4 regions of the Nonomuraea sp. NPDC049141 genome follow, and region 4 is predicted to be linked to each of the others. Evidence: riboswitches for the same ligand, from Rfam matches in the RefSeq annotation. Region 4 holds a riboswitch; each other region holds the start of a gene.
The links. A riboswitch is a leader RNA that binds a small molecule or an ion and turns the genes downstream of it on or off. The one in region 4 is predicted to bind cyclic di-AMP.

Region 1 (7,572 bases), on a different contig from region 4:
CCGGGACCCCGCCAACCGGCGCGTCCACGTAGTGGAGCTGACCGAGGAAGGGGAGCAGCTGTTCCACCGGTTGCGCGAGGTGGCGATCGCCTTCGACGCGCGCCTGCGGGCCGGGCTCAGCGAGGAGCAGATCACCGCGTTCGAGCAGGTCCTGACCCGGCTGGCGGAGAACGTCCGCGACTGAGGGCCAGGGCGCGGCTCACACGTGACCATCCGTTTCACCGGCGCCTGACGGGGGAGAGTGCCCCCGCTGCGGCGTCATTTCGGCGCTTGGGGAGGATGGGGTGCATGAATACGCGACTTATCGGCCAGACCCCTGTAGGCGCCATCGGGCTCGGCGCCATGCCCATGTCCGTACACGGGCACATGCCCGACGAAGCACAGTCGATCAGGACCATTCACGCGGCGCTCGACGCCGGAGTCACCCTCATCGACACGGCCGACGCCTACACGCCGTCGTCCGACCAGGTGGGTCACAACGAGCGGATCGTGGCCAAGGCCCTGGCGAGCTGGACCGGCGACACCAGCGGGGTGCTCGTGGCCACCAAGGGCGGCCACACCCGCACGGTGGACGGCGGCTGGCAGGTCAACGGCCGGCCCGACTACCTGGCCGAGGCGTGCGACCGCTCATTGAAGGCGCTGGGGGTGGAGGCGATCGGGCTCTATCAGCACCACCGGCCCGACCCCGCCGTGCCGTACGAGGAGACGATCGGCGGCCTGCGCGACCTGCTCGACGCCGGGAAGATCGTGATGGCGGGCATCTCCAACGCGAACCCGGAGCAGATCAGGCTCGCCCACGAGATCCTCGGCGGGCGGCTGGCCAGTGTGCAGAACCAGTACTCGCCGCGGTTCCGTTCCAGTGAGCCGGAGATCGACGTGTGCGAGGAGCTGGGGCTGGCGTTCCTGCCGTGGTCGCCGCTGGGCGGCATCAGCTCGGCGTCGGAGCTCGGCGGGCAGCACGCGGCGTTCGCCAGGGTGGCGGCGGAGCGGGGCGTGACGCCGCAACAGGTCTGCCTCGCCTGGGAGCTGGCGCGCAGCCCGGTGGTGATCCCCATCCCCGGCGCCAGCAGGCCGGAGACCATCGTGGACTCGGCCGCCGCGGCCGACCTCGTCCTCACCGCCGACGAGCTGGCCGCTCTCGCCTGACCACCGCTTTCAGCCGTCGGACGCGCCCCGTAGTTCGGCCAGGGTCTCGTCGGCCCAGGCGAGACCCGCATGGCCCTGGGTGAGACCCAGGCGGAGCGCGTACCGGCCGAAACCCGGGGTGTCCTTGGGCTTGCACTCCAGGACGGTCAGCCGCTCCGCGAACCGCGCCCTGATCCGCTCGACCACCGCGATCGCCGACTCCCGGTCGAGCAGCGGGAGCAGGAACGCCTGGAGCGCCACCTCGCTGCGCGTCGCGGAGCTCGGCTCGCGCTCGACCAGCCAGGAGCGGAGCTGACTCGCGCCCTCAGGCGTGATCGCATAGAGCTTCCGCCCGCGTGCCCCCTCAGACTCGACCGCCACCAGTCCGTCGGCGGCCATCTTCACCAGCTCCGGGTAGATCTGCGTGTGCCCGGCCTGCCAGACGTGATTGAGCGACCGCTCGAATGATTTCGCCAGGTCGTAACCGCTGGCCGGCCCCGTGGCGTCGAGGAGCCCGAGCAGTGCGATCCGTAGGGACATGTACCTGAGCATAGCGAAGTCTTGACATGTCAGTTCTTACATGTCAATCTCCACGCGTGAATACTGACACGAAGCGCGGAGGCGATGGCCTCCTGTTGGTCGCCGTGCTCGGCGGCATGTTCCTGGCGATGCTCGACCAGACGATCGTCGGCACTGCCCTGCCCCGGATCACCGCGGAGCTGGGCGGCACCGATCTCTACACCTGGGTGGTCACGGCGTACCTGCTGACCTCGACCGTGACCGTGCCCCTCTATGGAAGGCTGTCGGACCAGCACGGCAGGAAGCCGCTGCTGCTCACCGGCATGTCCGTGTTCCTCGTGGGGTCCGCGCTGTGCGGGGTGGCCCAGGACATGACCCAGCTCATCCTGTTCCGCGCGCTGCAGGGCCTGGGCGCGGGCGCGCTGTTGCCGCTGTCGATCGCCCTGGTGATCGAACTGTTCCCGCCGGACAAGGGCGGGGCCCGGGTGCAGGGGGCGATGGGCGGGGTGATGGCGCTCAGCTACCTCGCCGGGCCTTTCCTGGGCGGGCTCTTCACCGACCACGCGAGCTGGCGCTGGGCCTTCTATGTGAACGTGCCGATCGGCCTGGTGCTGATCGGGATCATCGTGCTGCGCCTGCCGCGACAGCCGGGGCACGGCGGCGGGCGGCCGGACTACCTGGGCATCGGGGTGTTCACGGTGGCCATCAGCGCGCTGCTCATCGGCCTGACCGAGAAGGGGCTCGACGCCCACACCTGGACCAGCGTGCCGGTGGTCGGGCCGATCGTGCTGGCTCTGGCGTTGCTGGTGGTGTTCGTGGTGGTGGAGAGGCGGGCCGAGGCGCCCATCATGCCGTTGCACCTGTTCCGCAACCGTACGTACACGCTGGTCAACGTGACGTCGTTCTTCACCGCCTTCTGCATGTTCGCCGGAGTGGTGTTCCTGCCGCGTTACTTCCAGGAGGCGCTCGGCGCCACCGCGACCGAGTCGGGGCTGCGGATCTACCCGCTGACCCTGGCCATGGTGGTGGGCAGCGTCGTCATGGGCGCGCTGATGAGCCGCACGCGCGTCTACAAGCCGTGGCTGGTGGCGGCGCCGTTTCTGCTGGCGGTGGGCGCGCTGCTGTGCTCTGGTCTGACGCTGGACACGCCGCCCTGGGTGCTCGTCGGGTGGATGGCGCTGATCGGCCTCGGCATGGGCCCGATGCTCTCCGGCCTGACGGTGGCCGTGCAGTCCTCGGTGCCGCCCCAGTACATCGGCACGGCCTCGGCCAACCTGACCTTCTTCCGCCAGATCGGCGGCTCGGTCGCGCTGGCGCTCGCCGGCACCGCGTACACTTCCGAGATCACCACAGAGGCGCCGCTGCACGGGCTGGCCGCCGCGCACGCCTCGGCCGCGGCCCTGGTCATTCCCTCGCTGGGCGTCGCGGGCGCCCTCATAGCGCTGGTCGCCCTGATCGCCATGCCCGGCGCGCGCATCGACCGGCAAGCTCCACAGCCCAAGGTCGAGGCTGGTTTCGCGTCCTGAGCGACGCCATGGGAAGCTGTCCTTGTCCCCAACACCAGGAGGTCCTCATGGCGGAAACACCGGAGCCGGAAGTCGACGAAACTCCCGAGGACGAGATGAAGCGCAAGTTCCGCGAGGCGCTGGAGCGCAAGCGCGGACAGCACGCCGACTCGAGCGCGGGTGGCAGGGGCAACGACCCTTCCAAGATTCACGGCGCTCACGGGCCCGCCGCCAGTAAGCGTTCTTTCAGGCGGAAGAGCGGCGGCTGACAAGGGCTTTTCGAGGGGTACGGCATGCCGTACCCCTCTTTTTTCTTGACCTCCTAGGTAGATCTTCGCCCGATTCATGGGCTTATGTTTGCCTTTGTCCGATTATCTCCATATAGTCCATGACAGTTACCAGCCGGTGACCAGGCGCTTCAGCAGAGAGGCGCCGACCGGCAGGCGCCGAATCCCGCTCAGGCGAGAACCGGGGAACCACCGTTCCTTAGGGGTGAATCCGACCACAGTCGGTCGGTAGGGCATCTCCACGCCCGAACCCGTCAGCTAACCCGGTAGGCGAGATGGAGAGGACACCTACCGCATGCGTTACCTTCCTGCCGTGCCGCCCGTCCGCGTGTTGTCATCCGCCCACGACTGACCGGCACCTTCCCCCAAGCTCTTCCCGCGCTCCGCGTAGCGACCGTTAGGCACTCCGCCCGGCTACGCCTTTCTGCTGCGAGCGCTCTCTCCCCCTGTACCCGTATAAAGGACTTTGCTGCTCCATGTCTGTTCGCTCTGCCATGCTCACTGCCGCCCTCGTCGGCGCTCTGTCCATCGGAGCCGCCACCGCCGCACACGCCGACTCCGGCACTGACAAGAAGGTCCTGCTCAAGGGTTCGACCACGGCGTCCTACTTCTGGGACGACTCCTCCGGTCGCGCCGGGGACACCGGACTGCCGGCCAGCGGCAAGCCCATGCAGAAGCGTCTCGCCGCCAGCCCGAGCTGGCCGCTCATGACAGAGGGCTACGTTGTCTACAAGGGCAAGAAGATGCCCTTCTTCGTCGGTGACCGCGGCCCGGGCGTGCCGTCCTCCAGCGGTGTCATGCTCGACCTCGACGCCAAGACCTTCGCCGACCTGACCGGCGGCCGCTTCAACTCCAGCACGCTGGGTGTGGACGGCAACGGCGGCAAGGGCCACATCAAGGTCGACTACATCATCACCAAGTGGGGCAACGGCCCGGGCAAGAAGAACTACCCGGTCGCCTTCTCCACCGGTGCCTACGCCCGCGTGGACCACAACCCCGCCAAGCCCCCGAAGATCGTCACGGCTCAGAAGACGACCCCCAAGCAGGCTCCGGGCGCCAACGTGCCCGCGGTGCCGGTGGCCGACAAGAGCGTCGCTCTCGACGGCGCCGTGGTGGGGGCCGGGCTGGCGATCGTCGGCGGCGGCGTGATGGTCGGTCGTAAGCTCCTCCTCCAGCGCTGACGGCCTGTCGGTCTTTGCTTCGCGGGAAACAGAATGTCATTCTGATCCCGTGACCAAGCATGCAGTCGCCAACGGCATCCAGATCGCCTACGAGACCTTCGGCTCGTCCGACGGACGTCCCCTGCTCCTCATCATGGGGCTCGGCGCCCAGCTCATCCACTGGGACGACGAGCTCTGCGAGCTCCTGGCGGAGCAGGGCCATCACGTCGTCAGGTTCGACAACCGTGACGCCGGACTCTCCACGCACCTGCACGACGAGGGCGTTCCCGCATTGGGGACGTCCTCGTCGTATTTGCTGGACGACATGGCCGACGACGCCGCCGGGCTGATGGACGCCCTCGGCTGGACCGCGGCCCATGTGGTGGGCGCCTCGATGGGCGGGATGATCGCCCAGACGCTCGCCATCCGGCACCCCGAACGCGTGCTGACCCTCACCTCGATCATGTCGACCCCCGGCCCGGACGTGGCCCCGCCCACGCCGGAGGCCAGCGCGGTGCTGCTCGCACCGCCCGCGGCCGATCGGGCGGGCGTCCTCGCCCAGGCCCTGGCGACCTGGTCCGTGATCGGCTCGCCCGGCTTCGACCTGGACCGGGAGCGCATCGTCCGGATGTCCGGCCAGGCGTACGACCGGAGCTTCGACCCGCCGGGCACGACCCGTCAACTGGCCGCGATCCTGGCCTCCGGTGACCGTACGGAACAGCTCGGCACAGTGGGCGTGCCCACCCTGGTCATCCACGGCGAGGCCGACCGGCTCGTCCCGGTCGCCGGCGGCCTGGCCACGGCGGCGGCGATCCCGGGCGCCAGGCTGCTGACGTTCCCCGGCATGGGCCACGATCTGCCGAAACCGCTCTGGCCGGAGATCGTCGACGCCATCACCAAGCTCACCACCGGCTGACCTGCCGCAGAGCGCTGGAGGACGGTGGCTCGCGTTCGCCGCGCCCGTACGCGAGCCACCGGGTCTGTCAGACCTCCAGCTTCTCCTCGATGCCGCGTAGCTGGTGCCTGGCCATCGCCAGGTTGGCCCGCCCCCGGTCCATGGCGAGATAGAGGAACAGCCCCTTGCCGCCCCGTCCGGTGATCGGCCGGATGATGTGGTACTGGCCGCTGAGCGTGATCAGGATGTCCTCGATGGATTCCTTGAGCCCCAGCGAGTCCATCGTGCGCAGCTTGGCCTTGACCACTTCCGTGTTACCCGCCGCGGCGACCTGGAGATCCAGGTCCTTCGAACCGCCGAGCGCGCCCAGCGCCATGCCGCTGCCGTGGTCGACGATCGCCGCTCCGATCGAGCCGTCGATCGTCATCATCTCCTTGAGAGAGACGTCCATGCTGGCCATGCCTTCCTCCGTTCAAGGTCAGTGAATCCGTGCTGCGATGGCGGCCACGCTGGCCGCCGTCTTGCGGCCCTCCAGCCGGAGGAGCCCGAGATTGGTGCCGGGCTCAGCCAGGACTGTGAGGACGATGGTGGGGCCCGCCGCGTAGAAGGCGGCGAAGCCGGCGGTGCCGGAGATGAGCGTCTCCTCCAGTACGCCCTGGGACGTCATGATCGTCATTCGCCTGCTCAGCGCGAGCAACGCCGCCGACAACGCGGCGGTCTGCTCGCTGTTGCCGTTGGCTTTGCCGCCGTTGTCGCAGGCGATGGTCATGCCGTCGACCGTGCAGGCGACGCTCCCGCTGATGTCCGGGGTGCGCTCGCGCAGGAGAACCATCTCCCTCAGCACCTCTTCACACAGCTTCACCGGTGGCCTCCTTTGCGGGCGGAGGAACCTCATGACAGCTCCTCCAGTGCCTTCTTCAGGCGCATCAGCAGGGCCAGGTCCGTGGGGTCCGCCGAGATCGGCGGGCCGAGCGGCAGCCCCCGGGCATCGGAATCGTGTGGTGGCCGCTGATCCGCCGAGCCACGCACCCGCCGCGGCAGCGCGCCCCGCCGATCCACGACGGCCTGCGCCGCGCCGTCTTCGGGGGCTTCTGCCGCGTCGTCTGGGGCGCCTGCCGCGTGCCGTGCCGTGCCTTCCTTGGTGGCCCGTGTTGTGGTCGCGCCCTTGTACGGGCCGTCTTTGGCGGGCTCTTGGGGTGGTGCCAGCAGCCCGGCCGCGGCCATCCTCCGTACGGCCAGCAGCACCGAATAGCCCGACCTGCCGAGCCGTTTGGCCAGGTCAAGCGGTGTCGCCTCGGCATCGGCCCCGGTGACGACCTCCCACTGGACCGAGTCCAGCGTCACCCCGTTCCCCGGCAGCCGCGGCAGCGGCCGTACCGGCGCCGTGTCCAGCTGGGCGGACGGCCAGATCTGCGCGAGATAGGCCCGGCGGCGCGCGCACTCGCGCATCAGCCCCGCCACGTCGAAGTACCACTGACCGCCCAGCCAGTGCTGCTCGCCGGGCCGGAACTTCGGCCGGTTCCCACCGGCCGGCAGCAGGAAGAACGCGGCGTCCAGGACCGCCGCGAGCACGCAGTACTGCAGCTCGCCCAGCGTGACGGGCCCTTCTTCCAGCAGCCGGGCGCAGCCCCCGTCGGCCTGCAACCGGCGCAGCGCGGTCTCCGGCAGCCGCCCCCGCGCCGCCAGCACGCGCTCGACGCCGGGCGTGTGGGCGCACTCCATGTACGTGACGCGGCCCTCACTGAGGAAGATCGTCCCGGCTCGGCCCACGCGGAGGGCGCCCGTGGAACGTTCACGGGCGAGACCGGCGAGGAGCGTGTCCAGCGGTGCCATGGCTCAGGTCAGAAACTGGCTGGAGATGGCTTGCAGGCGATAGCGCGCCAGGGCGAGGTTCGACCGTTCCAAGTCGAGGCGCAGGTAAATGATGAGCGGCCCCTCGAATACCGTTTCCAGCATCCTGAGTAAGTGATGGCCTTTGTCGGTAGTAACCAACATGTCGTCAATGCGGACCGTCTCGCCCGGGCACGAACGGGACAGGCCGTCCGTCGTCGCGCGCAGCGTCTCGGTCAGGGCGGCGGCGG
Region 2 (7,572 bases), on a different contig from region 4:
GCATCTGGAGCGGGGACTCCACCCAGGCCGACGCCTGTTTGCCCACTCTGATCTCCCCGCGTGGTGTGGCCCATTAACGACCGCTTCAAGCTAGCCCGCCCGCCTTAAGCCGTCAGAAACGACACGTGAACAATGGAGACCATGAACTCGCTACTACTCAATACGGACGGCGTACAGGTGCCGCAGCTCGGGTTCGGCGTCTGGCAGGTGCCTAGCGACGTGGCCGAGCAGGTCGTGACGACCGCTCTGGAGGTCGGTTACCGCCACGTCGACACCGCCAGCGCCTACGGGAACGAGGAGGGCGTCGGCCGTGCCGTGCGCGCCTCGGGGATCCCGCGCGAGAAGCTGTTCGTCACCACCAAGCTCTTCAATCCCGACCACGGCCGGGCCGAGGAGGCGTTCGACGAGAGCCTGTCGCGGCTCGGGCTCGACTACGTGGATCTCTATCTGATCCACTGGCCGTTGCCGGAGCACGGCACGTACATGCAGGCGTGGCGCGGCCTCGAGAAGATCTACCGTCAGGGGCGGGCGAAGGCGATCGGTGTGTCCAACTTCACCGTCGAGACGCTCACCCGGGTGATCGACGAGGCGGAGATCACGCCGTCCATCAACCAGATCGAGCTGCACCCGTACTTCCAGCAACGGCGGCTGCGGGAGTTCCACGAGGCCAACGGCATCCTCACCGAGGCGTGGAGCCCGCTGGGGCAGGGCCAGGGCCTGCTCGGCGACCCGGCGCTGGCCGTGCTGTCGGAGAAGTACGGCAGGACGCCCGCGCAGATCGTGCTGCGCTGGCACATCCAGCTCGGCAACGTGGTGATCCCCAAGTCGGTCACACCGGCCCGGATCAAGGAGAACTTCGAGGTGTTCGACTTCGTCCTCGACGCCGAGGACATGGCGGCGATCGGCGCCATGAACACGACGGATGGCCGCATCGGTCCCGATCCGGACACTTTCCACTGGATGGGTTGATTCCCTACGATCTCCCCCCATGAAGAATTTCGCATGGGGTATCGCGGCCACGGGTGTCATCGCCAAGCGGGTCGGCACGGTCATCGCGGCTGAGCCGGGGATGCGGGTGGCCGCCGTCGGCTCCCGCGACCTCGGCCGCGCGCGGGCACTGGCCTCGGAACTGGGCGCCGAGTCGGCGTACGGCTCGTACGAGCAGTTGTGCGCCGACCCCGCCGTCGACGCGGTCTACGTGGCGACCCCGCACGCCCAGCACCTGGAGGTGGTCGAGGCGGCGATCGCGGCGGGCAAGGCGGTGCTGTGCGAGAAGCCGCTCGCCGCGTCCGTCGCCGACGCGGAGCGGATGGTACGCCTCGCGCGCGAGGCCGGGGTCTTCCTGATGGAGGCCATGTGGATGCGGTTCAACCCGCTGATTCAGCGGGTGGCCGCCGATCCCCGGTTCGAGGAGATCCGCTCGGTCCAGGCGTCGTTCGGCTTCACGTTGCCGTACGACCCCGCGCACCGGCTGTGGGCGCCGGAGCTGGGCGGCGGGGCACTGCTCGACCTGGGCGTCTACTCGTTCGGGCTGGCGCAGCTCCTGCTCGGGATGCCGGAGCGGGCGCACGTCACGGGCTCGCTGGCGCCCTCGGGGGTGGACGCGGAGGCGGGCGGGGTGCTGGTCTATTCGGGCGGCCGGCGGGCTCTGGTGGAGTGCTCGCTGCTGGGCCCGTACGCGAACGACGCCTACGTGGTGGGGACCGGCATGCGCGCGGACATCAAGGCGCCGTTCTGGGCGCCGGAGCGGGTCGTGCTGAGCGGGCCGTCGATGGAGACGGAGGAGCTCGTGCTCGATCCGGCGGACAACGGATACGCCGGCGAAGTCCGCGAGGTGCGGGCCGCCGTGGCCGCGGGAAGTAAAGAATCCGCGATCATGCCACTTGACGAAAGCCTTGCCATGATGGGGCTTCTGGCAGATGCACGGGGGCAACTCTCCTGACCAGGAGTTTTGCTATTTGTAATCCTCTTGCCCCATGTATTACCTTGTACGACATCTAAGGCATACGTACCTGTTTGTCCGGTTCTTTGCCTGACCATCGCGCAAGTATCACAGGATCGTCCTGTGACCGCTGAATCCGCCTCGTGCGGAACCGGGGACCCATGTCCTTTGGGGTGAATCGGCACGTCAGTGCCGTAGGGCAGCTTCCACGCCCGAACCCGTCAGCTAACCCGGTAAGCGGCATGGAAGCAAGGAGAACCCCCTCGATGGCCATGAGTCGTCTTACCCGTGCCCCCAAACTGACCTTCGCCCAGGCCGCCCTCGGTGTGGCCGTCGCGGCCGCCGCCATCGGCGGGCAGTCCACCGCCCACGCGGAGACCATCAGTTCCGGCACTCAGCAGCACGCCGCCGCGCCCGCGGACCACCCGGAGGTCAAGGTCCAGGCCAAGGCCAAGATCTCGGCCGCGCAGGTCCTGGCCCTGGCCAAGGCCCAGGTCGGCACCACCGAGGACGCCGCCGGCGGCGGCACCAAGTTCCAGAAGTGGTACATGAACACGCCGCGCGCCCTGGAGACCGTCAAGCGTGACGGCGGCAGCAGGCAGGAGTACCTGAACGCCGCCTGGTGCTCGATGTTCGTCTCCTGGGTCGGCGCGCACACCGGCGCGCGCAGCATGGTCGGCTGGGACGCCTACACCGTCGAGCACGCCCGCTGGTTCGCCAAGAACCACCGCTGGGGCCAGGCCCCGAAGCCGGGCGCCGTGGTGTTCTTCTCGTGGAGCGGCAGCAAGAGCCTGGACGACATCCAGCATGTCGGATTCGTCGTCAAGGACAACGGCAACGGTACGATCTCCACGATCGAGGGCAACACCGGCAACGGCACGGTCGCCCAGCGCGTCCGGCCGAAGTCCCAGGTGGTCGGCTACGGATACCCGAACTACACCGGCTGACGGCTACTCCCCGAGCCCTCCGGCCCGACTCTCCCCCACAAGCTTTCCTGTCGACGAGCGCGCGTCCTTTGGGCGAGCGCTCGTCGGCGTCTTCCCGGGCGTGTTGTTTCGGAACAGCCGAAAGGCCATCACGTTCCACCGAACACCGCATTATCCGGCCGTAACCCCCCAAGTTTGGGGATGTACGGGTCCGCCCGTCACCTCCAACACTGGCGATGGCCGGACAACGCGCCGGTTCTCGATACCGCAGGAGGGGACATGTCACCGACGACCCAGCAGGACAACTGGCGGTTCTGTAACAAGTGCTACACCCTTTGGTGGAACGGTCGCCCCGACAACGGGCACTGCCCCGCGGGTGGCGCCCACGAGGGACACGGCAGCTGGAACTTCTACCTCCCGGCGAACCCCGCCGAGCACATCTGACGCAAGACCGGCCCCCACCCGGCCGATCCCCCCGCGAGGCCACGGCTTCGCGGGGAGTTCTGCGTGGGTTGCCTGCTCGCCGGGTCAGCCCAGTTGCTGGGCGTTCAGGCCGATGAGGCGTTCGCAGGCGGGGCTTTCGTCTGGGTAGAGAACCTGGATGTCGATGAGGAGGTCCGTCCCGGGGTCGACGCTGTGTCCGCCGCCTTCAGGGGAGCCGAGCAGGACGGCGCCGTCGGTGCCGTTGCGGAGGATCTCGCCCCAGACAGGCGGCGCAGCACCCGACGCGCCGCCGACGTGCCCTTCTTCTGCAGCCGTCGGCGTTGCCGGTGCCGCCGTTCCCGCAGCGTGCGGACGTGGCCGTTGCCGCCGATCGGCCCGGCCAGCGCGGGTTCGGGCAGCACCGCGCCATCGGAGGTGACCGCCAGGTTCGCCACGCCCTGATCCACCCCGACGAAGCCACCGACCGGCTCCCGCACCGCCGGCTTAGGCAAGGTGAGGGCGACCTGCAGCAGCCACACGCCGCGGCGACAGATCAGGTCGGCCTCACCGAGCGGCAGCGCGTCTACGGCTTTGAGGTCTTCGGGCCGGCCGGTGTAGGAGATGGTGACGCGGCCGGTGGGCGTCCACAGCGACACCGTGCGGGCGTCACGGTTCCAGCTGAGCAGCCGGGCGTCGTAGGGGACGGCGCCGTGCGGCCGGAAGATGTGAGCGCGTTTCTTGGTGGCGCGCCGGTTGGCGTAGACGCCGGCGACCCGGGCGATCGCCCGCACCGCCGCCTGCGCACCCAACCCCGCCACCTGCGCCCGCACCTCGTAATAGGCCAGCAGATGCAACTCCACCACAGAGAACACACGGTGCTGCCAGGCCAGCCGGGAGACAATGGTGGCCGCCTCATTACACAACAGCACCGCCACCGCCAGCGCCTCAGCTTGGGCCGGGGTGGGCGTGAGCCGCAGTTGCACGACGGTGGGCAGGCCGTGGCGTTTGGCGGCGGAGCGGCGGATCGCCATCGCGCACCTCCTGTCACAACGCCCTCACCCACCGCACACATTACCGAACGCGACCGAGACTTTCCATACTGTTTTCGAAAGGAGGGGTGGCGCTTCTCCTGGTCCTGAAGGACCAGGTCTCCGCGCCACAATCCAGATGAAGTTCATGATCGTAGGGAAGGCCAACGAGGCGACCGAGGCCGGGGAACTGCCCAGCCAGGAGCTCGTCGACGCGATGGGCGCCTACAACGAGAGCCTGGCCAAGGCGGGGGTACTGCTGGCCGCCGAGGGGCTGTATCCCAGCTCCCACGGGGCGCAGATCGCCTATACCAAGGATGGCAAGGCGACCGTGCTCGACGGGCCGTTCGCCGAGGCCAAGGAGCTGATCGCCGGGTTCTGGCTGATCCAGGTCAAGTCCCGGGACGAGGCCATCGCATGGGCGCTGCGGGTGCCTGTGCCCGGTGGGCATGAGGGGATCGGGCTGGACGTCTGGCAGGTGTTCGACGCGTCCGACCTGCCGGACGACTCGATGAGCCCCGAGGCGGCCGAGCGCGAGGCGCTGTTGCGGGAGCGGCTGCTGCGATCCGCCGAAGACTAGCAGCTTGCGTGATCTTGGGTCGGCTGGTCTTATGACCAGGTGATGGCTTCCGATACACACCGGGCGATCGAGACGGTCTGGCGGATGGAAGCGGCTCGGCTGATCGCCGGCCTCACCGGGCTGGTGCGCGACCTCGGTCTGGCCGAGGAGCTGGCCCAGGACGCGCTGGTCGCGGCGCTGGAGCAGTGGCCGGAGTCGGGCGTGCCGCGCAATCCCGGAGCCTGGCTCATGACCGTCGCCAAGCGCCGCGCCATCGACCTGCTGCGCCGCCGGGAACGCTACGCGCACAGGCTGACCGAGCTCGGCCGCGAGCTGGCCGAGCCGGACGCCGAGGCCGAGCTGCCCGGCGTGGACGAGATCGAGGACGACCTGCTGCGGCTGGTGTTCACGGCGTGCCATCCGGTGCTGTCCACCGAGGCGCGGGTGGCGCTCACGCTGCGGGTGCTCGGCGGGCTGACCACCGACGAGATCGCCAGGGCGTTCCTGGTCCCGGAGCCGACGGTGGCACAGCGGATCGTCCGCGCCAAGCGGACACTGGCCGACAAGCAGGTGCCGTTCGAGGTGCCGCAGGGCGAGGAGCTCACCGGCCGCCTGTCGTCTGTTCTGGAGGTCATCTACCTGATCTTCAACGAAGGCTACTCGGCCACGGCCGGTGACGACTGGATGCGGCCGGGGCTCTGCGCGGACGCGCTGCGGCTCGGCCGGGTGCTGGCCGGGCTGATGCCCAAGGAGCCCGAGGTGCACGGCCTGGTCGCGCTGATGGAGATCCAGGCGTCGCGCGCGGTGGCCCGGGTGGGCTCGTCCGGCGAGCCGATCCTGCTGCTGGAACAGAACAGGGGCCGCTGGGACCGCCTGCTCATCCGCCGTGGCCTGGACGCGCTCCAGCAGGCCGAGGACCTCGGTGGCGACCTCGGCCCGTACGTGCTGCAGGCCGCCATCGCCGCCTGTCACGCACGGGCACTCACCGCCGAGGAGACCGACTGGCGGGCCATCGCCACTCTCTACGCGGCGCTGGCGCGGATGTCGCAGTCGCCGGTCGTCGAGCTCAACCGGGCGGTCGCGCTCGCCATGGCGTACGGTCCGGCGGTCGGGCTGGAGCTGGTGGACCAGCTCGTCGACGAGCCGGCGCTCAAGGGCTACCACCTGCTGCCGAGCGTACGCGGGGATCTGCTGGTCAAGCTGGGGCGGCCGGAAGAGGCGCGGGCCGAGTTCGAGCGGGCGGCGGCCATGACCCGCAACACCCGGGAACGCACCCTGCTCCAGGAACGCGCCGCCGCCTGCTGACCCGCCCCCGGCCCGCCGTACGACCGTCTCAAGGGCCGTGACTACGAGAAAAGCCCGCAGTGGATGGGCGACATGCCCAGAAAGCAAACACAAACGAGTCCCTTGTGATGGGAGCGCTCCCAAACGGCTCTTTGCGCCCTTCATCACCAAAAATCCCTTTCTAGACCGAGAAATAGCCCCATAGGTAACGGTTGCGTTTCAGCGCATTGACGGGCAAGGGCCGCAAGTGCACCCTTTGTGGGAGCGCTCCCAAGGACTTCCCACCGCGGCCCGGAGCGTGTGCCGCGGTGCACCTCCCCACCCATTCACCCGAGAAGGGGTCCACCATGATGATCCGCAACCGTCGCGGCGGTCTCGCCGCGGCCTCGGCCCTGGCGGCGGCGGCGCTGACCGTCGCATCTTGCAGCTCCGGTGGCACTCCGGCGGCCAGCAACGCACCTGCCTCCTCAGCGGCCGCCGAACCGGTCACGATCCGGGTGCAGACTTTCGGCGGCGGCTCGAACTTCGGCTACAAGAACGCCATCACGAAGTGGAACGCCGAGCACAAGGACGTCCAGATCAAGGAAGAGCACCTCACCGACCAGTTCGAGCAGCAGTACTGGCCGCAGATGATCCAGTGGTTGCAGGCCGGCAACGGCGCGGGCGACGTGGTCGGCATCGACGAAGGCGGCATGGGCCTGGCCAAGGCGCACCCCGAGTGGTGGGCCGACCTGAAGGAATACGGCCTGGAGTCCCGCAAGGCGGACTTCCCCGCGTGGAAGTGGGAGAACGGCGCCACCGCCGACGGCAAGCTGTTCGGCCTGGGCACCGACATCGGCGGCATGAGCATCTGCTACCGCTCGGACCTGTTCAAGAAGGCCGGGCTGCCCAGCGAGCGGGACAAGGTCAGTGCTTTGTGGCCCACTTGGGACGCCTTCATGAAGGTCGGCCAGCAGTTCCAGGCGAAGGTGAAGGACACCAAGTTCGCCGACGGCACGAACACGCTCTACCAGGTGGTCCTGTACCAGGAGGCGGCCAAGAACGGCAACGTCACCTACTTCGACAAGGACAACAACCTCATCGTCGACAAGAACCCGGCGGTGAAGGCGGGCTTCGACTTCGCCACGAAGATGAGCCAGCAGGGCCTGACCGCCAAGCTGCGTAACTTCACCGACGAGTGGGCGGCGGGCACCCAGAAGGGCGCGTTCGCCACGGTCGGCTGCCCGTCGTGGATGCTCGGCGTGGTCAGCGGCAACGCGGGCGACGGCGGCAAGGGCAAGTGGGACGTAGCCGCGGTTCCCGGCGGCGGCGGCAACTGGGGCGGCTCCTGGCTGGCCGTGCCGAAGCAGAGCAAGCACCCGAAGGAAGCCGCCGCGGTGGCGGACTACCTGACCAGCGCGCAGACCGAGG
Region 3 (7,572 bases), on a different contig from region 4:
CTTGCGGGCCCGTTCCGGGTCGCCGAGCAGCTCGATGAGGGCTCCGGCCACCTCGTTCACGTCGGTGCCGTCGACGACGAGGCCGGTCTCGCCGTTTCGTACCGCGTCCGGGGCGCCACCGGACGCGCCCGCGACGACCGGCAGGCCGCTCGCCGACGCCTCCAGGAACACGATGCCCAGCCCCTCGACGTCGACGCCGCCCAGCCTGGTCCGGCACGGCATCGCGAACACGTCCGCGGCTGCGTAGTAACCGGCCAGGCTCCCCGCCGGGACCGTGCCGGTGAACCGGACGGACTCGTGTCCCCGCGCCAGCTTCTGCAGCCTCTCGCGGTACGGCCCACCGCCCACGAGCAGCAGCACCGCCTCCGGCACCGCCCGCAGCACCAGAGGCCAGGCCCTGATGAGCTGGTCCTGGCCCTTGCGCGGCACCAGCCTGGACACGCAAACCACCACCGGCCGGCCGTCCAGCCCGAGCTCGGCCCTGACCGCGTCCGGATGGAACTGGCCGGCGTCCACGCCCGGCGCCAGCCGTACCAGCTTGGCCGCCGGGATCGCGGCGGCCAGCCGGGCGCGCGTGTACTCGCCGAGGTAGGTCACCACGTCGGCGTGCGCCCCGATCCTGCGCAGCACCGTCCGGAACACCGGCGCGCTCGCCCACGACGCCTCATGGCCGTGGGTGAGCATCACCACGCGCCGCGCGCCCGCCTTCCTCAACCCCGGCGCGAGCAGGCCCAGCGGGGCCGCCGCGCCGAACACCACGGTGTCCGCCCCCTCCTCGGCCAGCAGCCGGGCCGCCCGGCGGGCGACCGCCCGGGTCGGCAGCATCAGCGAGGTGGGATGACGGACGATCCGGTACGGCTGGCGGCGGTCGAACTCCGCGCACCCCGGCCAGGCCGGAGCGTAGACGGTCACGCCGGGGGTGCGCAGGGCCAGCCCGTGCACGAACGACTGGATGCCACCGGGCCTGGGCGGAAAGTCGTTCGTGACGATGAGCACACCGGTCACGGCTGCGGCTGACCGTTCAGCGCGGCCCACTCCCGGGCCATGGCGATGCGCTCGGGAGCGGAGGGGTGCGAGACATAGAGCACATATTCCACCGGATCCGGCGACAAGTCGGAAATATTGGTGATTGCCAGGCGTTTCTGCATCGAGAGGAACGTGCCCGGATCTTTCGTGAGGTTCAGGGCGTGGAGGTCGGCGCGGGCCTCGATGTGGCGGCTGATCACGTTCTGGGCCGGGCCCGCGATGACCGTGGCCAGGCTCAGCAGGCCCATGATCACGCCCACCGCCCGCGGGTCGGCCGCCGAGACGATGCCCGTGCGCCGCCGTACCACTCCCAGGAGCAGGTACAGCAGGATCACGCCGAACGCGGCGCCCAGCCCGCCCACCAGCGTGCCGGCGAGCACGTCGCCGTACTTGGCGTGGCCCAGCTCGTGTGCCACGACCAGCTCGACCTCGGACTGCGGGGCCCGGAGCAGCGTGTCGTACACGACGATCCGGCGCGTGGCGCCGAAGCCGGAGACGTAGGCGTTGAGCGCGTTCGTCCGGCGGGAGGCGTCGGCGATCAGCACGTCCTCGACCGGGACGTGGGCGCGCTCGGCCAGCGTCATCAGGTTCACCCTGAGCGCGCCCTGCGGCATCGGGCGGAAATCGTTGAACAGCGGCTCGAACACGACCGGATACACGAACGACCCCAGCAGGGTCAGCGCGAACGCCCCCACGGCGGCCGGAATCCACCAGCGCCGCACCTTCCTGGCCAGCGCCACCACGACCAGCACCATGATCGACTGCAGCACCACGCCCACGGCCAGCCCCTTGAGCCGGTCCATGGTCCAGCCGGCCCAGTCCTGCGTGGACAGGCCGTAGTCACGCAGCACCATCTCGTACCAGACGCCCAGCGGCCACCTGACCGCCTCCACGATCGCGCTCAGCACCACGACTCCGAGCACCACCCGCACCCACCACGGCCCGCGCAGCCCGCCCAGCACCTTGGCCCCGAACGGCGTGAGCACCAGCAGCCCCGCGAACAGCACGGTCAGCCCGAGCGACAGGTACCCGGGGACGCTGGTGGCGGCGTCGAACGCGGCGGCCCTGGCGATCTCACCGGCGCTGAAGTCACGCGCCGCGTCCGGCGGCACGGTGGGAGTGCCGGGTGGCATCACCCGCCACGGCGTGCTGAACCCCACCACGACCAGGATCACCACCCCGAGCAGCACCAAGGCCCAACCGGCACCACCCCGCCCAGACATATCGGGGCCACCTGGCCCGACGTTCCCGCCAGGCGTTGCCTGCCCTCCTGGTGTGGCCTGCCCTCCTGGTGTGGCCTGCCCTCCTGGCGCGGCGTTCCCGCCGGATGTGGGCTGCCCGACTGAGGCGGAGCGCTCATCTGACGCGGCCTGCCCGCTTGGTGCGGAGTTCCCGTCCGGCGCAGCCCAACCACCCAGTGCGGCCTGCCCAGTGCCCGGGGCGGTATCTGACCCCGCCGACCCGGCATCCACCCCGAACGGCGGGTCTCCATCGGGCCGCCCAGTCGATGCGGCGCCCTCACCAGGCCGTCCAGACGGTGCGGCGTCATCACCGGGCCGTGAGCCTGGGTGTCGGGCAGCGGGGTCCGCGTCGTCGTCAGGCGGCATGTCGTTGGTGCTCTGCAGATCGTCCATCCGCGTTCCCCTTACGCAAGCTGGTCCCGCACGTAGTCGCGCCATCGTGCCGTCAACGTCCCCGCCGAGAGCCCGAGCCTGGCGAGCCCCCGGTCGACGCCACCCGTCTGGGCATCACGGTAGAGCCTCACCAGAGTCCCCTCACCGAACCGCTCGGCGATGAAGCGACACGCCAACCACGCCTCCTGGTACGCCCGTGCCAGCCGTACAGGGTCCCGAGATGAGGGCGCGAATGCCTCAGGCCCGGGCAACCCACTCGGCAAGCGCCCGGCCCGCACCTCGGCGGCCAGTTCGGCGGCGGCGACCCGAACCGGCAGCCCCGCGTCGCGATAGCCCACGTAGTCGGCGAACCCCTCATAGAGCCACACAGGCAGCCGCTCCGTCCCGGCGGCGACATGGGTGAGCTCGTGGGTGAGCACAACGTCCCGCCCGGTCGGGGTCAGTCGCCCGAAGTATTCGGGCACCACGACGACCCGCCCCCCATCGGCCACCGCCGCCAGCCCGGCGACACTCCCCACCCCGGCCACCCGGGCGGCCTCGGCCGTCGAACCAGGCACGAGCACCACGGGCCGCACCGGCCGTCCGAGAACGGCGGAGACGCGCGTCCCGGCGGCGTCGGCCCGGCGCGCCAGGTCTCGGAGCAGTTCGGTGTCCGCGTGGTGCCCGACCACGACCGACCGCGCACCCCGTACGACATCCACCCCGTCACCCCAGAGGCCCCGCGCCTCCGCCGGAACCTCGCGATCACCGGGCGTCGCTACCGGCTGCTCACGACTACCGGACGGCAGGTCACGAACCTCCACAGATTGATCGCGATCAGCGGACGGAGGGTTGCCATCCGTCGCACGTTGATCGCGACTGCCAGACAACAGGTCGCCAAGGGTCGCACGTTGATCGCCACCACCGGACAATGGGCCGCCAAGCGTCGCACGTTGATGGCCACCACCAAGCGGCAGGTCACGAACCGTCGCCGAGAGGTCAGCCGGCCCGGCGGCCTGGTGCGGGACGGCACTGGCCGAGGCGAGGGCCAGGAGCAGCACCCCCGCCACCACGACTCGGCGGCTCACCTGCACGGACACGTTCCCCGATCGTAGTCGCCCACCACAGGAGCCCGGCCGTCACGGGCAGTCCCGGCACGCATGAGGGACACCCCAGCGAGACGGACCCGCACACATGAGAGGACGTTCCGGCGAACAGGACGCGCACGCATAAGGGGACACCTCGGCAAGACGGACCCGCACGCCTGAGGGGACCCCGGCAAGACGGACCGGCACTTGCCACAGGTCCATCCGGTGAAGTGGGCCGAGACGCGCGAAGGTCCCGTCCCCAGCGGGACGGGACCTTCGTGACGGTCTTACAGGCAGATACGCACCGCCTTACAGGCCGGGACGCACCGCACCCGCGAACGACGCCTTGCGCCATCCACTGAGCTTCTCGATGCGCACCGTCTGACCCGTTCTCGGCGAATGAATCATCTTGCCGTTGCCGACGAACATGCCAACGTGCCCGAGCCCATGGAAGAACAGCAGATCGCCTGGCTTCAGATTCTTCCAGGAGACCTTCTTCTTGATACGCGCGAACTGGCTGTTCGTCACGCGTGGGATCTTGACGCCGGCCTTCTTCCAGGCGTACTGGACGAGACCGGAGCAGTCGAAGGAGCCAGGTCCTGTGGCCCCGTAACGGTACGGGTCACCGAGCTGGTCCTTGGCCACGGATACGGCCGTGCGGGCCCTAGCCTGTTGCCGAGCGACCGCCGTCTGGCGCGCGGCCTTCTTCACGGACTTGACGGTCTTACCCGCCGTGGTGGTCGTCCGGGAAATACCGGCCGGTTCGCGCGCTGTCGTCGCCTGCGCCGTCGGGGCGTGGAGGACCACACCTCCGGCCGTCACGGTCATCGTGAGTGCTGCGCCACTCAGGGCAAGGCGGGACAGACGGGGGTTATGCGGGGAGGTAGACAGGATTTCTCCTTGGATCTTCCACGAACGCCTACCGGGTTAGCTGACGGATTCGGGCCTGGAAGTCGCCCTACGGCGCGATAAGCGCCGATTCACCCCTGATCCCTGGGACGGGATCGCTGGGTCCCCGGCTCCGTGCCTCCTGACTGCACGGACTCGGCAGATCACCGCCCAAATCGATGACATGGGGAACGGCGGTGACCAAACGGTTTTTTTATCTGTCCACATCGGAGACCCGATGAGAGCCGCGACGCCATGGCTTGTTCGCCGCGAGGCCAGAAGCTACGCCCTCAGTAACGAACTGGCAAAGGCGTCATGGGGTTGTCAGGATCAGGCAGGACCCTCAGTCAGGACCGCAATCCCAGATGGAACAGCGGTTTATGTTACGCAAATGTGACCCTTCTCACACTTGACGAAACTCCGATCTGTCAGGTCCCATTCGTCACTTCTGCACCACTAATCCCGTTAGCAACAGGCCCTCGACGATCTCCAGGCGCCTGAGGGATCTTGCCGCCGAGACCCCAGGACAGGTACGACTCCCGTCGAACGTCGCGGATCAGCAAGTATGCGGAAATCACGCCGAGCACGGCCCTGCCGCCGGTATGGTCGATACGAGCCGCCCGCCGAAACTCCGCCTCCCGCACGTGGAGCTCGCGCTGACGGCCCAGGCGACGCCGACCCAACTACGGGCGTTGTCGTCGGCCGAGGTCACTCGCACGCCGAAAAGGCCAGGCAAGCCACACCGGGAACACAGACACCGAGGTGGCATTTCTCACTTCTAGGCATGACACCGGCCGCCGAAATCCACGGACCGGGGCCAAGAATGCGCACGTCACGGCGCCCAGCCGGCTCCACCGGAGAAGCGTGCCCCTGGACAGGTCCCAGCCACGTAGGGCGGGTGGGGCTCACCGGGCTGGCCGTACAAGAGCAAAAAAGAAACGCCCAGCCCTCCACCGGAGAAGCGCGCCCCGTACAAAAAATAACGCTCATAAAAAGAGAGCTACGGACGGATAGCCCCAACCAGCGTGCCGCCATATGAGGAGAGGGTGACGACTTTGACCACGTCGCCGGTCTGGGGCGCATGGACGATCTGCCCGTTGCCCGCATAAATGCTCACATGCCCCAGCCCCGAGCTGAAGATGAGATCGCCCGGCTGCAGATCCTTCAGATCCACCTTGCGAGAGGACCCCCAGGCCCACTGCTGCCAGGTGGTGCGGGGCAGAGAGACGCCTCCCGCGCGCCACGACGCCTGTGTGAGCCCCGAGCAGTCCCAGCCGCGCGGCCCCGTACCGCCGAACACGTACGGCTTGCCCACCTGCGCGTACGCGAACCTGAGCACCGCGGCGGCGTTACCGGAGGCCGCGCCCGTGTACTTGATGCCGGTGCTGTTCGGGTCGCCGGTCTTGTAGGCGCCGAGCTTCTCGAGCAGCTTCTTCTGCTGCGCGATGAGCTTGCGGACCTCCGAGCGCTCCTTCTCGACCCCGTCGCGCTCCTTGTCGGCCGCCTGCAGCGCCGTCTCGGCCTTGTCGCGCTCGTCCTTGAGCCCGCGGTTCTCCCGGTCGAAGGCGGCCAGCCGCGCTACCTTCTCCTGCGACAACTGGTCCGCGAGCGCCAGGCCGCCCAGCATGCCCGTGGGGTCCGGCTGGCCGACCATCGTGGGCCAGGAGCCGGCGTCGGGGCCGAGCTTGTAGGTGTCGACGGCCATCGCGACCACCTGGGCGCGCAGCGTGGCGACCGTCTCCAGCTTGCGCTTGTAGCTCGCGTTCAGCTTGCCGTACTCGCCCTGGGCCGCCTTGTACTTCTCGGTCGCCGTGTTGTAGCGGTCGACGACCTTGTCGGCCTTGTCGTTCAGCTTTCTGAGCTTGGCTTTCGCCTGCTTGATCGTGGGCTTCGGCGCGGCCAGTGCCTCGCTCGTTGGGGACAGCAGCAGCCCGATCGCGAGACCCGCAGCCAGTGGCACCCGGCCAAACCTCACAGTGTCGCCTCCCAGGGAATACATCTGGGGCGAAATGGTACAGAAGTGGCGGGTGCGCTTTGAACTGAACGGCAGATTCGTAATCTAGGCGCGGCCCAGCCGGCGCAGCAGCAGACCTGACGGAACCGGTCTGGCTCCCATGCGGCGGACGGACTCGGCCACCTCGCGATCGGAGGAGACCACCGCCATGGCCCGGCCGGGCGGCTCGGCCCGTACGAGCTGGCGGATCAGGTCGTCGGCGATCTCGCCGGGCGCGCTGAACAGCACCCGCACGCCGCGCGGCGCCACCACCTGGACGGGCGCGTTGAGCTCGGCGCCGTCGAAGACCACGGTCACCTCGACCCTGGTCTGCGCGACCAGCCCGCCGAGGCCGGTCATCAGCCGGGTGCGCTGATCGGCCAGGGTCAGCGTGCCGTAGCCGGTCTTGGTCACGTTGTAGCCGTCGATGATCAGGTGCACCTGCGGCAGCGCGAGCAGTTGGTCGAGCAGCTGCGGATCGTCGTCGGCCAGGGCGCGCGCGGGCACGCCTCTGACGCCGGGGCGCTCGCCCGTGAGCGCGGCGACCGAGTCGGCGGGCCTGCTGATCATGGTGGGCAGGGCCAGCTCCCTGCGCAGCCCGGCGGAGGCGTCCTGCAGCGCGTCGAGCAGCACTCTGACGCGGGCGTCCTCGATGCTCCTGCCCTCGCGCGCGGCCCGGCGCGAGGCTTCGAGCTGTTTCTCCACGTCGGCCAGCCGCTCGCGGAGCCTGCGCAGCTCCGACTCGCCCGCGCTGCCCGCCGCCGAGGCGGCGGACTTGGCGTCGTCGGCCGCGTGCTCCATCTCCTCCGCGCGGCGCACGGCGGCCTTGCTCCGCTCGCGGGCGTCGTGGAGCTTGCGACGCAGGTCGGAGTTCTCGGCGCGGGCCAGCCTGAGCTGCTCGCGCAGCCGGTCGGACTCCTCCTTGGCGGCGCTCTTCTGGGTGGCGAGCTGCTCCCGCAGCCGG
Region 4 (7,572 bases):
ATCCCGGTCAGCGAGCAGCGGACCGACTGCCGGGCCACCGACCAGCCGACACCGGCCGCCCAGGCCGGCATGAAGCCCGGGGACCGGATCGTCTCCTTCGGCGGCCAGAAGATCACCACCTGGGACGACGCCACCCGCCTGATCCGTTCGCACCGCCCCGGTCCCGTCGCCGTCGGCATCATCCGCGCCGGTCAGCCGATGACGCTCAACGTCACCCTCATCTCCCAGGACCGGCCCTCGGCCACCGACCCGAAGAAGATCGACAAGAACGTCGGCTTCCTCGGTGTCATGCCCACCGAGGTCATGCAGCCGCAGAGCCTCGGCGTCGTCGTCGGCTACATGGGCCAGCTCACCGGCCGGGTCGCCGAGTCGCTGCTGAACCTGCCGCAGAAGATGGTCGGCGTGTGGCACGCCGCGTTCTCCGGCGACAAGCGCGACCCCGAGGGCCCGGTCGGCGTCGTGGGCGCCGGGCGCATGGGCGGTGAGATCCTCTCCTCCGACCTGTCGAGCAAGCAGAAGGTCGCCTTCCTGGTCAACCTGCTGGCCGGGTTCAACCTGGCGATCGGCATGTTCAACCTCATCCCGCTGCTGCCGCTCGACGGCGGCCACATCGCGGGCGGTCTCTGGGAGGGCCTCAAGCGCGGTTACGCCCGCGTCAGGCGCCGCCCCGAGCCCGGGTACGTGGACATCGCCAAGGTGCTCCCGCTCACCTACGCCCTGGCCTTCGTCATGATCATCATGGCCGGCCTGCTTGTCTACGCCGACCTGATCAACCCGCTCACCCTCACCGGCTGACCCGCCTTCTGGCAGCTACGGCGTACCCGCGAAGCCACGGGCCCGCCGACAACCTGCTCGGCGAGCGGCTCGACCGGCGCGCCGACTACGTGGTCGGAGACCCCAAGCCGAACTCAACGCCCTGGTGGCCGCGGCCGTGGGCGTCCCGATAGGGCTGGTCACAGGAGACGACGTGATCTGCGCGGTCGCGGAGAAGACGTTTCCTGGCGTGGTCACCGTCCCGGTGAAGACAGCGCTGGGACGCACGGCCACGCGCAGCAAGCACCCGGCGGTCGCCCGGGCGGCCATCGCCGCCAGGGCGGCCCGCGCCGTGGCCGGCGCCATCTCGGGAACGCTTCGGCCGGTGACCGTCCCCGACGAACTGGCCATCGAGGCCGAACTACGGCCCCATGGGGCCGTGGAGCTGGCCGCCCTGGTGCCGGGCACCGAGCGGACGGGCGCGCGTACGGTCCGCTATCAGGCTGCCAGTCCCAGGACGGCGTTGGACGTGCTCCTTGTCTGGTCCGCGCTGACCAGCCACTATCTCAGCCGCTGAATCACCACCTCAGGCGCCGGCCGGTGCCAGGGCCTGTAGGGGGATCGGCAGCGCCGAATGAGGCCTGTGCATCAGGTCCTCGTCAAGGCGAACACCGCTTTCCAGCTCCACCACGGCCAGGCACGCCGCCGTGATGTCCACTGATGCCGCCGCGCCCTCGCTGTCGTAGCCGCCGGCGAGGATCTTGGTGAAGGGCATCAGAGGGCCGAGGAGGTCTGTCCATGGTGTGGAGGGCAAGGAGGCCGGCTCGGGATGGTCGAGGTATCCCTCAGCGACCCCGTACCGGACGTACATGCTGGTGCTGCCGTTGATGTCGAAGGACACGTACCAGTGCCGGAAGCCGTCGCCGGCCAGCCTCTGGATCATCTGCTCACGGTCACCGAGGTTGACCCAGTCCAGAGTGACGACCCCGGAGCCGACCTGATAGAGGTGGAGGGCGCCCCTGCGGTGCGGCTCATTGGGGGCATGGTCGAAGTGGAGGCGCCTCACGGCATCCTCGACCGACAGAACTCCGGAGTCGGGGACCGTCACCGTGTACGCGAAGGTGTCGAGTCCAAGGTAATCCAGCATGTCGTGGTAACGAGCGACGATGTCATCGAACATGAGGTGATCAACCTTTCTCGGCCGCGGGTCCCCTTGTCAGAACATCGAGATGTGTACATGGTCGAAGTGGTTCTCGGTGATGCTGCCGCGGTCGGACATCGGGCTCCAGCCCGAGCCCTGATTGATCCGCTGCTTCCAGATGACGTACTTGACCCCGAGCTTGTCCTTGTTCTCGATCGCCCAGGCCGCGATGCGGTTGCCGAGTGCCTGGTTGGCCTCGGTGGGCATGGTGCCGCCGGTGCTCATCATGAAGTCGCACGCGCGCCCCAGCGGGTGCTCGCCGCCGCCGCCCGAGCGGAAGCAGCCGACCTCGAACGGCAGTGAGAAGTCCTTCTGGATCAGCCCGCGGATCACCCGCATGCGGGCGGTGATGTTGTCGGCGCCGGACGGGAGCTCGGGCGCCCAGCTGCCGTCCGAGCGGCGGCCGGGGCCGAACGGGATGAGGTCCTTCAGCTTCTTCTGGATGTCCTTGATGAGGTCCTGCGCGTCGTCCCGCTGCTTGGCCACGTTGGCCGCGTCGTCGCGGATCTTCGTCTCCAGGGCGGTCGCCTGGTCCGCGGCCGCCTTCTTCAGGTTCCTCAGGGTGGCCACGCTCTGCACGATCGCCTGCTGCGAGGCCGTGAGCTGCTCCAGCACCGCCGCGCTGGAGCTGTCGCTCGGGAACGTGAGGTTCGGCAGCGAGCCGGTGCCGTTCTGGTACTGCAGCTGCGCGAGCTCGGCGACGCGCTTCTGGGCGGTGACGAGGCTGGCATCCGCCGCCGCGAGCCGCTTCTTGGTCGTCTCCGAGTCCTCTTTCGCCTTGGCGAGTTCGACGCGCTTGAGGTTGTAGGTCTCGATGAGCTTGTCGACCTTCTGGTCGAGCTCCTTCAGCTCCGCGCGGAGCTTGGCTTCGCTGGGCTTGGGCGCGGCCGGCGCGGCCGAAGCCGGTACGGCCGTGAAGGCTCCGAAGGCCACACAGGTGGCGGTGATGAGACCGATGGCAAGACCCGTGGGGGACGCAGTCGCCACGTGAGGGGTTCCTCTCCCTGACTGCCGACCGGGTTAGCTGACGGGTTCGGGCAGGGAGATGCCGCCTTACCACCGAAGTGGATTCACCCCAAGATGCGATGGGTCCCCGGCTCCCAGGTCACGCACCCGGGATTAGGCCAACACCGACCATTTCGGTCGGTGCTTCAGGGGATATTAGTGGTAAACCCAAGGTCATGGCGACTTCAAGCAGAAATCAATTAGAGATCTACCTGTGATCGAAGCATGCGTGCGGCCTCCTCCGGCAGGACATCGTTGACGAACGCGCCCATGGCCGACTCCGAGCCCGCCAGATACTTGAGTTTCCCGGGCGCCCGCCTGATGCTGAACAGCTCCAGGTGCAGATAGGCCAGGTCACGGTCCTGCCGCACCGGCGCCTGGTGCCAGGCCGAGATGTACGGCATGGCGACACCGAACAGCCCGTCGAGCGCCCGCAGCACGGAGGTGTAGAGCGGCGCGAAGGCGGCGCGTTCCTCCTCCGTCAGCGCGGCCAGGTCCGGCGTCTGCCTGTGCGGATACACGTGCACCTCGAACGGCCAGCGGGCGGCGGCGGGTACGAACGCCGTCCACAGCTCGTTGGCCGCCACCACACGCACCCCGGCGGCCCGCTCGGCCGCCAGCACGTCGGCGAACAGGTTGCCGCCCCGGTGCCGGGAGGCCGCGCCGAGCTGGAGCTTGGTCCGCGGGGTCACGTACGGGTAGGCGTAGATCTGCCCGTGCGGGTGCGGCAGCGTGATGCCGATCTCCTCGCCCCGGTTCTCGAAGCAGAAGACCTGCTCCACGCCCTCGATCGCGGACAGTTCGGCCGTACGGTCGGCCCACGCCTCCATGACCAGGCCCACCTGCTCATCGGAGAGCCGCGAGAACGACGACGAGTGCTCGGAGGTGAAACACACCACCTCACACCTCCCCACACCCGGCCGGACCTCACTGAGCCCCCCGGCATCCTCATAAGTCCCGAAATTTCCGGAAAAAGAGGGGAAGCGGTTCTCGAAGACCACCACGTCATAGTCGTGTGCCGGGATCTCCGACGACCGTGTCTCAGACGACGGGCACAGCGGGCATTCGTCGGCCGGAGGCAGGAACGTACGCGTCTGGCGGTGTCCCGCCATCGCGATCCACTCCTCGGTGAGCGGATCGTAGCGCAGCTCCGACGCCACCGGCCTGGGGTCGAGCGCCCGCCGGTCGATCGCGCTCCGGTCGGCGTCGTCGCGCCGGTCGAAGTAGATCAGCTCTCGGCCGTCGGCCAGGTGGGTGATGGTGCGTTTCACTGCGAGTCCTCCGCGATGATCAGTTCGCCGGCGCGTTCGCCCAGCTCCATGCGTGCCTCCTCGGGCAGCCCCGAGTCGCTGATGACCACGTCGGCCTCCGTCAGTTCGGCGATCGTGCTGATGCCGACGGTGTTCCACTTGGTGTGGTCGGCGGGGATGACCAGCCGGTGCGCCGCGGTCACCAGCTCCCGGTCGGTCTCCGACTCCAGCAGGTTGGGCGTGGTGAACCCGGCCCGCACGCTCATCCCGTGCACCCCGAGGAACAACGTGTCCACGTGCAGCCGGCGGATCGCGGCCACCGCGACCGGGCCGACGAGGGCGTCGGACGGTGTGCGTACGCCGCCGGTCAGCACAACCGTGCGGTCGGCGCGCGGGCTGCGGTGGAAGACGTCGGCCACGGGGATCGAATTGGTGATGACCGTGAGCTCGGGCACCGAGACGAGGTGGTGGGCCAGGGCCCAGGTCGTGGTCCCGGCCGAGAGCGCCACCGCGGTGCCGGGCCGTACCAGCTGGGCGGCGCGGCGCGCGATGGCCTCCTTCTCCTGCTGCTGGCGGGCGGACTTGGCGGTGAAGCCCGGCTCCTCGGTCGAGCCGGGACCCAGCGCGGTCGCGCCGCCGTGTACCTTCTCCAGCAGCCCGCGCTCGGCGAGCACTTCGAGGTCGCGACGGACCGTCATGTCTGAGACGCCGAGCTCGCGAACGAGGTCGGCCACCCGAACGCCGCCGCTGCTGCGCACGCGTTCGAGGATCGCCTGCTGGCGCTGCTGTGCGAGCACGCCCCCGCTCCTTCCAACAGATTCCACCAAATTATGACACGGATATGTTGGGGAATGTTAGGTCGCATGGCTTGTGCGGTAGACCGTGGCACGAGAGGTTGAGAACGCGCACCCGATCATTGGAGGCATCCATGGCCAAGCGATCTCGCAAGACCAAGGCACGCAAGAAGAAGAAGGCCAACCACGGCAAGCGCCCCAACGCGAACTGACGGCGGACCGGCCGCGGTGAGCTCCCTTCACCCCGGCCGGTGAAGCGGCCTAGCCGGGCAGGTCGTGCAGGGCCTCATCGATGCGCTCCTGCGGGAGGGCGTAGTCCTGCATGCGCCCGGACAGGTAACGATCATAGGCGGCCAGGTCGAAGTGGCCGTGCCCGCACAGCGCGGTCAGGATCACCTTCTCCTCGCCGCTCTCCCTGCACCGCAGCGCCTCGGCGATGGTCTCGGCCAGCGCGTGCGTCGGCTCGGGTGCCGGGACGATGCCCTCGGTACGGGCGAAGCGCACACCTGCCTCGAAGCACTCGGTCTGGGACTTGGTCACCGCCTCGAACAGCCCCAGTTCGTACATGTGCGACAGCAACGGCGACATGCCGTGATAGCGCAGCCCGCCCGCGTGGATCGGGTCGGGCACGAACCCGTGGCCCAGCGTGTGCATCTTGAGCAGCGGTGTGAGGCCGGCCGTGTCGCCGAAGTCGTAGGCGTAGACGCCCCGCGTGAACGACGGACAGGCCTCGGGCTCGACGGCGCGTAGCGTCACGTCGAGGTTCCCGGCCAGCTTCTCGCGCAGGAACGGGAAGGTGAGCCCGGCGAAGTTCGAACCGCCTCCGGTGCAGCCGATGATCAGATCGGGCATCTCCGCCAACTGGGCCAGCGCCTCCTCGCCGATCACCGTCTGGTGCATGAGCACGTGATTCAGCACCGAGCCGAGCGCGTAGCGGGCGTCCGGGTTCGCGCCCGCCACCTCGACCGCCTCGCTGATCGCGATGCCGAGGCTGCCCGGCGAGTCGGGGTCGTCCGCCAATACCTTGCTGCCCGCCCCGGTCACGGTCGAGGGGCTGGCGTGCACCGTCGCGCCGTACACCTGCATGAGCGAGCGCCGGTAGGGCTTCTGATCATGGGAAGCGCGGACCATCCAGATCTGACACTCCAGATCGAACTGCGCGCAGGCGAAGGCCAGCGCCGAGCCCCACTGTCCGGCGCCGGTCTCCGTGGTGAGCAGCCGTACGCCTTCGCGGGCGTTGTAGTAGGCCTGCGGGACGGCGGTGTTCGGCTTGTGCGACCCGGCGGGGGAGACGCCCTCGTACTTGTAGTAGATCCGGGCAGGCGTGCCGAGCGCCTTCTCCAGCCGCCGCGCCCGGAGCAGCGGGGTCGGCCGCCAGAGCCGGTAGACGTCGAGCACCTCCTGCGGGATGGCGACGTACCGCTCGGTGCTCACCTCCTGGCCGATCAGCTCCATCGGGAACAGCGGCGCCAGATCGTCGGGTCCCACCGGCTGCCGCGTGCCCGGATGCAGCGGCGGAGGCGGCGGCGCGGGCAGATCGGGAACGATGTTGTACCAGTTGCTGGGAGTCACCGACTCAGTGTGCGCCGGTTACCGCCCTCCCTCAATCAGCACCGCCATACGCGCGGGATGATCAGCGCGCACCGCCACGTCGGCGCCCCGCAGCGGATCGGCCTCCCGCTCGTAGCGCGCGTAGGCGGGCAGCCGCCACCGCTCGTTCTCCCCGGTCATCCGCCCCAGCGCCCCCTCGGACAGCCACAGATGCACGCTCACCTCGAACGGCAGCCCCCGGCCCAGCAGCAGCGTCCCGTCGAGCAGCAGCACAGCCCCGTCAGGCAGCGTCTGGTACGGCAGGCGGTACGCGCGGTCGGCACGGCTGTCCCAGAGCGCTCGCAGCACCTTGCCGGACCCCCGGGGCCCCAGCGGCCCGAGCACCTCCCGGGTCAGCGCTCCCGTGTCGAGCCAGTCGTCGTAGAAGGCGTCGGGGTTCGTCCGGCCGTACTCGAGCCTGAGGGACGCGGGCCGCAGGAAATCGGCGGCCGACACCCGCAACACGGCCCTGCCACGCATCCTGAGCGGCGCGACCAGCTCGTCCGCCAGCCGTTCGGGATGGGCGGGCGGCGCTCCGTCGATGGCGACCCGCGCGTAGGACCCGCGCGGCAGACCCGCGATCCGCTCGGCCAACTCCTCGACAAGGGCCTCTCGGGAGATCGCTCGCGCACGCATCGATCCGAGCCTACGCGGTCGTACCGCGGTCGATCAGGCGGTGCGCCGTGGCGCGCTTGATCAGGCGGTGCCGCGCGGCCACGTGGACCCGTCGTCCTGCCTGGCCCGCTCGGCTGCCCTGCGCACACAGTCGGGGCAGACGGGCACGTGCCTCGACCGGGCCAGCGCTTCCGGCGTGGGGTCGCGCGTTGTGCCCGTCGCGGTCATGTTCGGAGGAAGCGCGGTATCGGGGTCGACCAGGAACATGGTGACGCGTTCGGGGTCGTAGCCGAAGGTACGTTTGCAGCCGTAGCACCGGCCGATCGTCGTGATCCCTTTGTCCGCCATACGGCCTCCCTATCGG

Region 1: another riboswitch for cyclic di-AMP. It lies ahead of AB0B91_RS22500 (hypothetical protein); the one in region 4 lies ahead of AB0B91_RS41545 (hypothetical protein).
Region 2: another riboswitch for cyclic di-AMP. It lies ahead of AB0B91_RS30045 (CHAP domain-containing protein); the one in region 4 lies ahead of AB0B91_RS41545 (hypothetical protein).
Region 3: another riboswitch for cyclic di-AMP. It lies ahead of AB0B91_RS12570 (C40 family peptidase); the one in region 4 lies ahead of AB0B91_RS41545 (hypothetical protein).

Annotation. Positions count from the first base shown of each region.
Region 1 is NZ_JBEZDR010000007.1:200,352-207,923, reverse strand. It holds gene AB0B91_RS22525 (MarR family winged helix-turn-helix transcriptional regulator) at 1-184, shown strand, start outside; gene AB0B91_RS22520 (aldo/keto reductase) at 289-1,146, shown strand; gene AB0B91_RS22515 (PadR family transcriptional regulator) at 1,156-1,665, opposite strand; gene AB0B91_RS22510 (MDR family MFS transporter) at 1,722-3,170, shown strand; gene AB0B91_RS22505 (DUF5302 domain-containing protein) at 3,218-3,418, shown strand; cyclic di-AMP (ydaO/yuaA leader) riboswitch at 3,584-3,724, shown strand; gene AB0B91_RS22500 (hypothetical protein) at 3,913-4,617, shown strand; gene AB0B91_RS22495 (alpha/beta hydrolase) at 4,667-5,512, shown strand; gene AB0B91_RS22490 (hypothetical protein) at 5,580-5,951, opposite strand; gene AB0B91_RS22485 (roadblock/LC7 domain-containing protein) at 5,970-6,353, opposite strand; gene AB0B91_RS22480 (hypothetical protein) at 6,383-7,324, opposite strand; gene AB0B91_RS22475 (roadblock/LC7 domain-containing protein) at 7,328-7,572, opposite strand, start outside.
Region 2 is NZ_JBEZDR010000010.1:192,925-200,496, reverse strand. It holds gene AB0B91_RS30060 (hypothetical protein) at 1-46, opposite strand, end outside; gene AB0B91_RS30055 (aldo/keto reductase) at 142-969, shown strand; gene AB0B91_RS30050 (Gfo/Idh/MocA family oxidoreductase) at 989-1,942, shown strand; cyclic di-AMP (ydaO/yuaA leader) riboswitch at 2,061-2,197, shown strand; gene AB0B91_RS30045 (CHAP domain-containing protein) at 2,209-2,889, shown strand; gene AB0B91_RS30040 (hypothetical protein) at 3,148-3,312, shown strand; gene AB0B91_RS30035 (hypothetical protein) at 3,417-4,322, opposite strand; gene AB0B91_RS30030 (YciI family protein) at 4,468-4,899, shown strand; gene AB0B91_RS30025 (RNA polymerase sigma factor) at 4,942-6,183, shown strand; gene AB0B91_RS30020 (extracellular solute-binding protein) at 6,510-7,572, shown strand, end outside.
Region 3 is NZ_JBEZDR010000004.1:66,469-74,040, reverse strand. It holds gene AB0B91_RS12590 (glycosyltransferase family 4 protein) at 1-1,005, opposite strand, end outside; gene AB0B91_RS12585 (M48 family metallopeptidase) at 1,002-2,249, opposite strand; gene AB0B91_RS12580 (hypothetical protein) at 2,672-3,463, opposite strand; gene AB0B91_RS12575 (hypothetical protein) at 3,551-3,754, shown strand; gene AB0B91_RS12570 (C40 family peptidase) at 4,037-4,438, opposite strand; cyclic di-AMP (ydaO/yuaA leader) riboswitch at 4,629-4,787, opposite strand; gene AB0B91_RS12565 (NlpC/P60 family protein) at 5,616-6,575, opposite strand; gene AB0B91_RS12560 (NYN domain-containing protein) at 6,675-7,572, opposite strand, start outside.
Region 4 is NZ_JBEZDR010000017.1:32,170-39,741, reverse strand. It holds gene AB0B91_RS41560 (M50 family metallopeptidase) at 1-795, shown strand, start outside; partial or broken gene AB0B91_RS41555 (M55 family metallopeptidase) at 914-1,330, shown strand; gene AB0B91_RS41550 (hypothetical protein) at 1,340-1,933, opposite strand; gene AB0B91_RS41545 (hypothetical protein) at 1,970-2,941, opposite strand; cyclic di-AMP (ydaO/yuaA leader) riboswitch at 2,948-3,090, opposite strand; gene galT (galactose-1-phosphate uridylyltransferase) at 3,160-4,230, opposite strand; gene AB0B91_RS41535 (DeoR/GlpR family DNA-binding transcription regulator) at 4,227-5,006, opposite strand; gene AB0B91_RS41530 (TrpB-like pyridoxal phosphate-dependent enzyme) at 5,265-6,575, opposite strand; gene AB0B91_RS41525 (uridine kinase) at 6,594-7,229, opposite strand; gene AB0B91_RS41520 (hypothetical protein) at 7,290-7,556, opposite strand.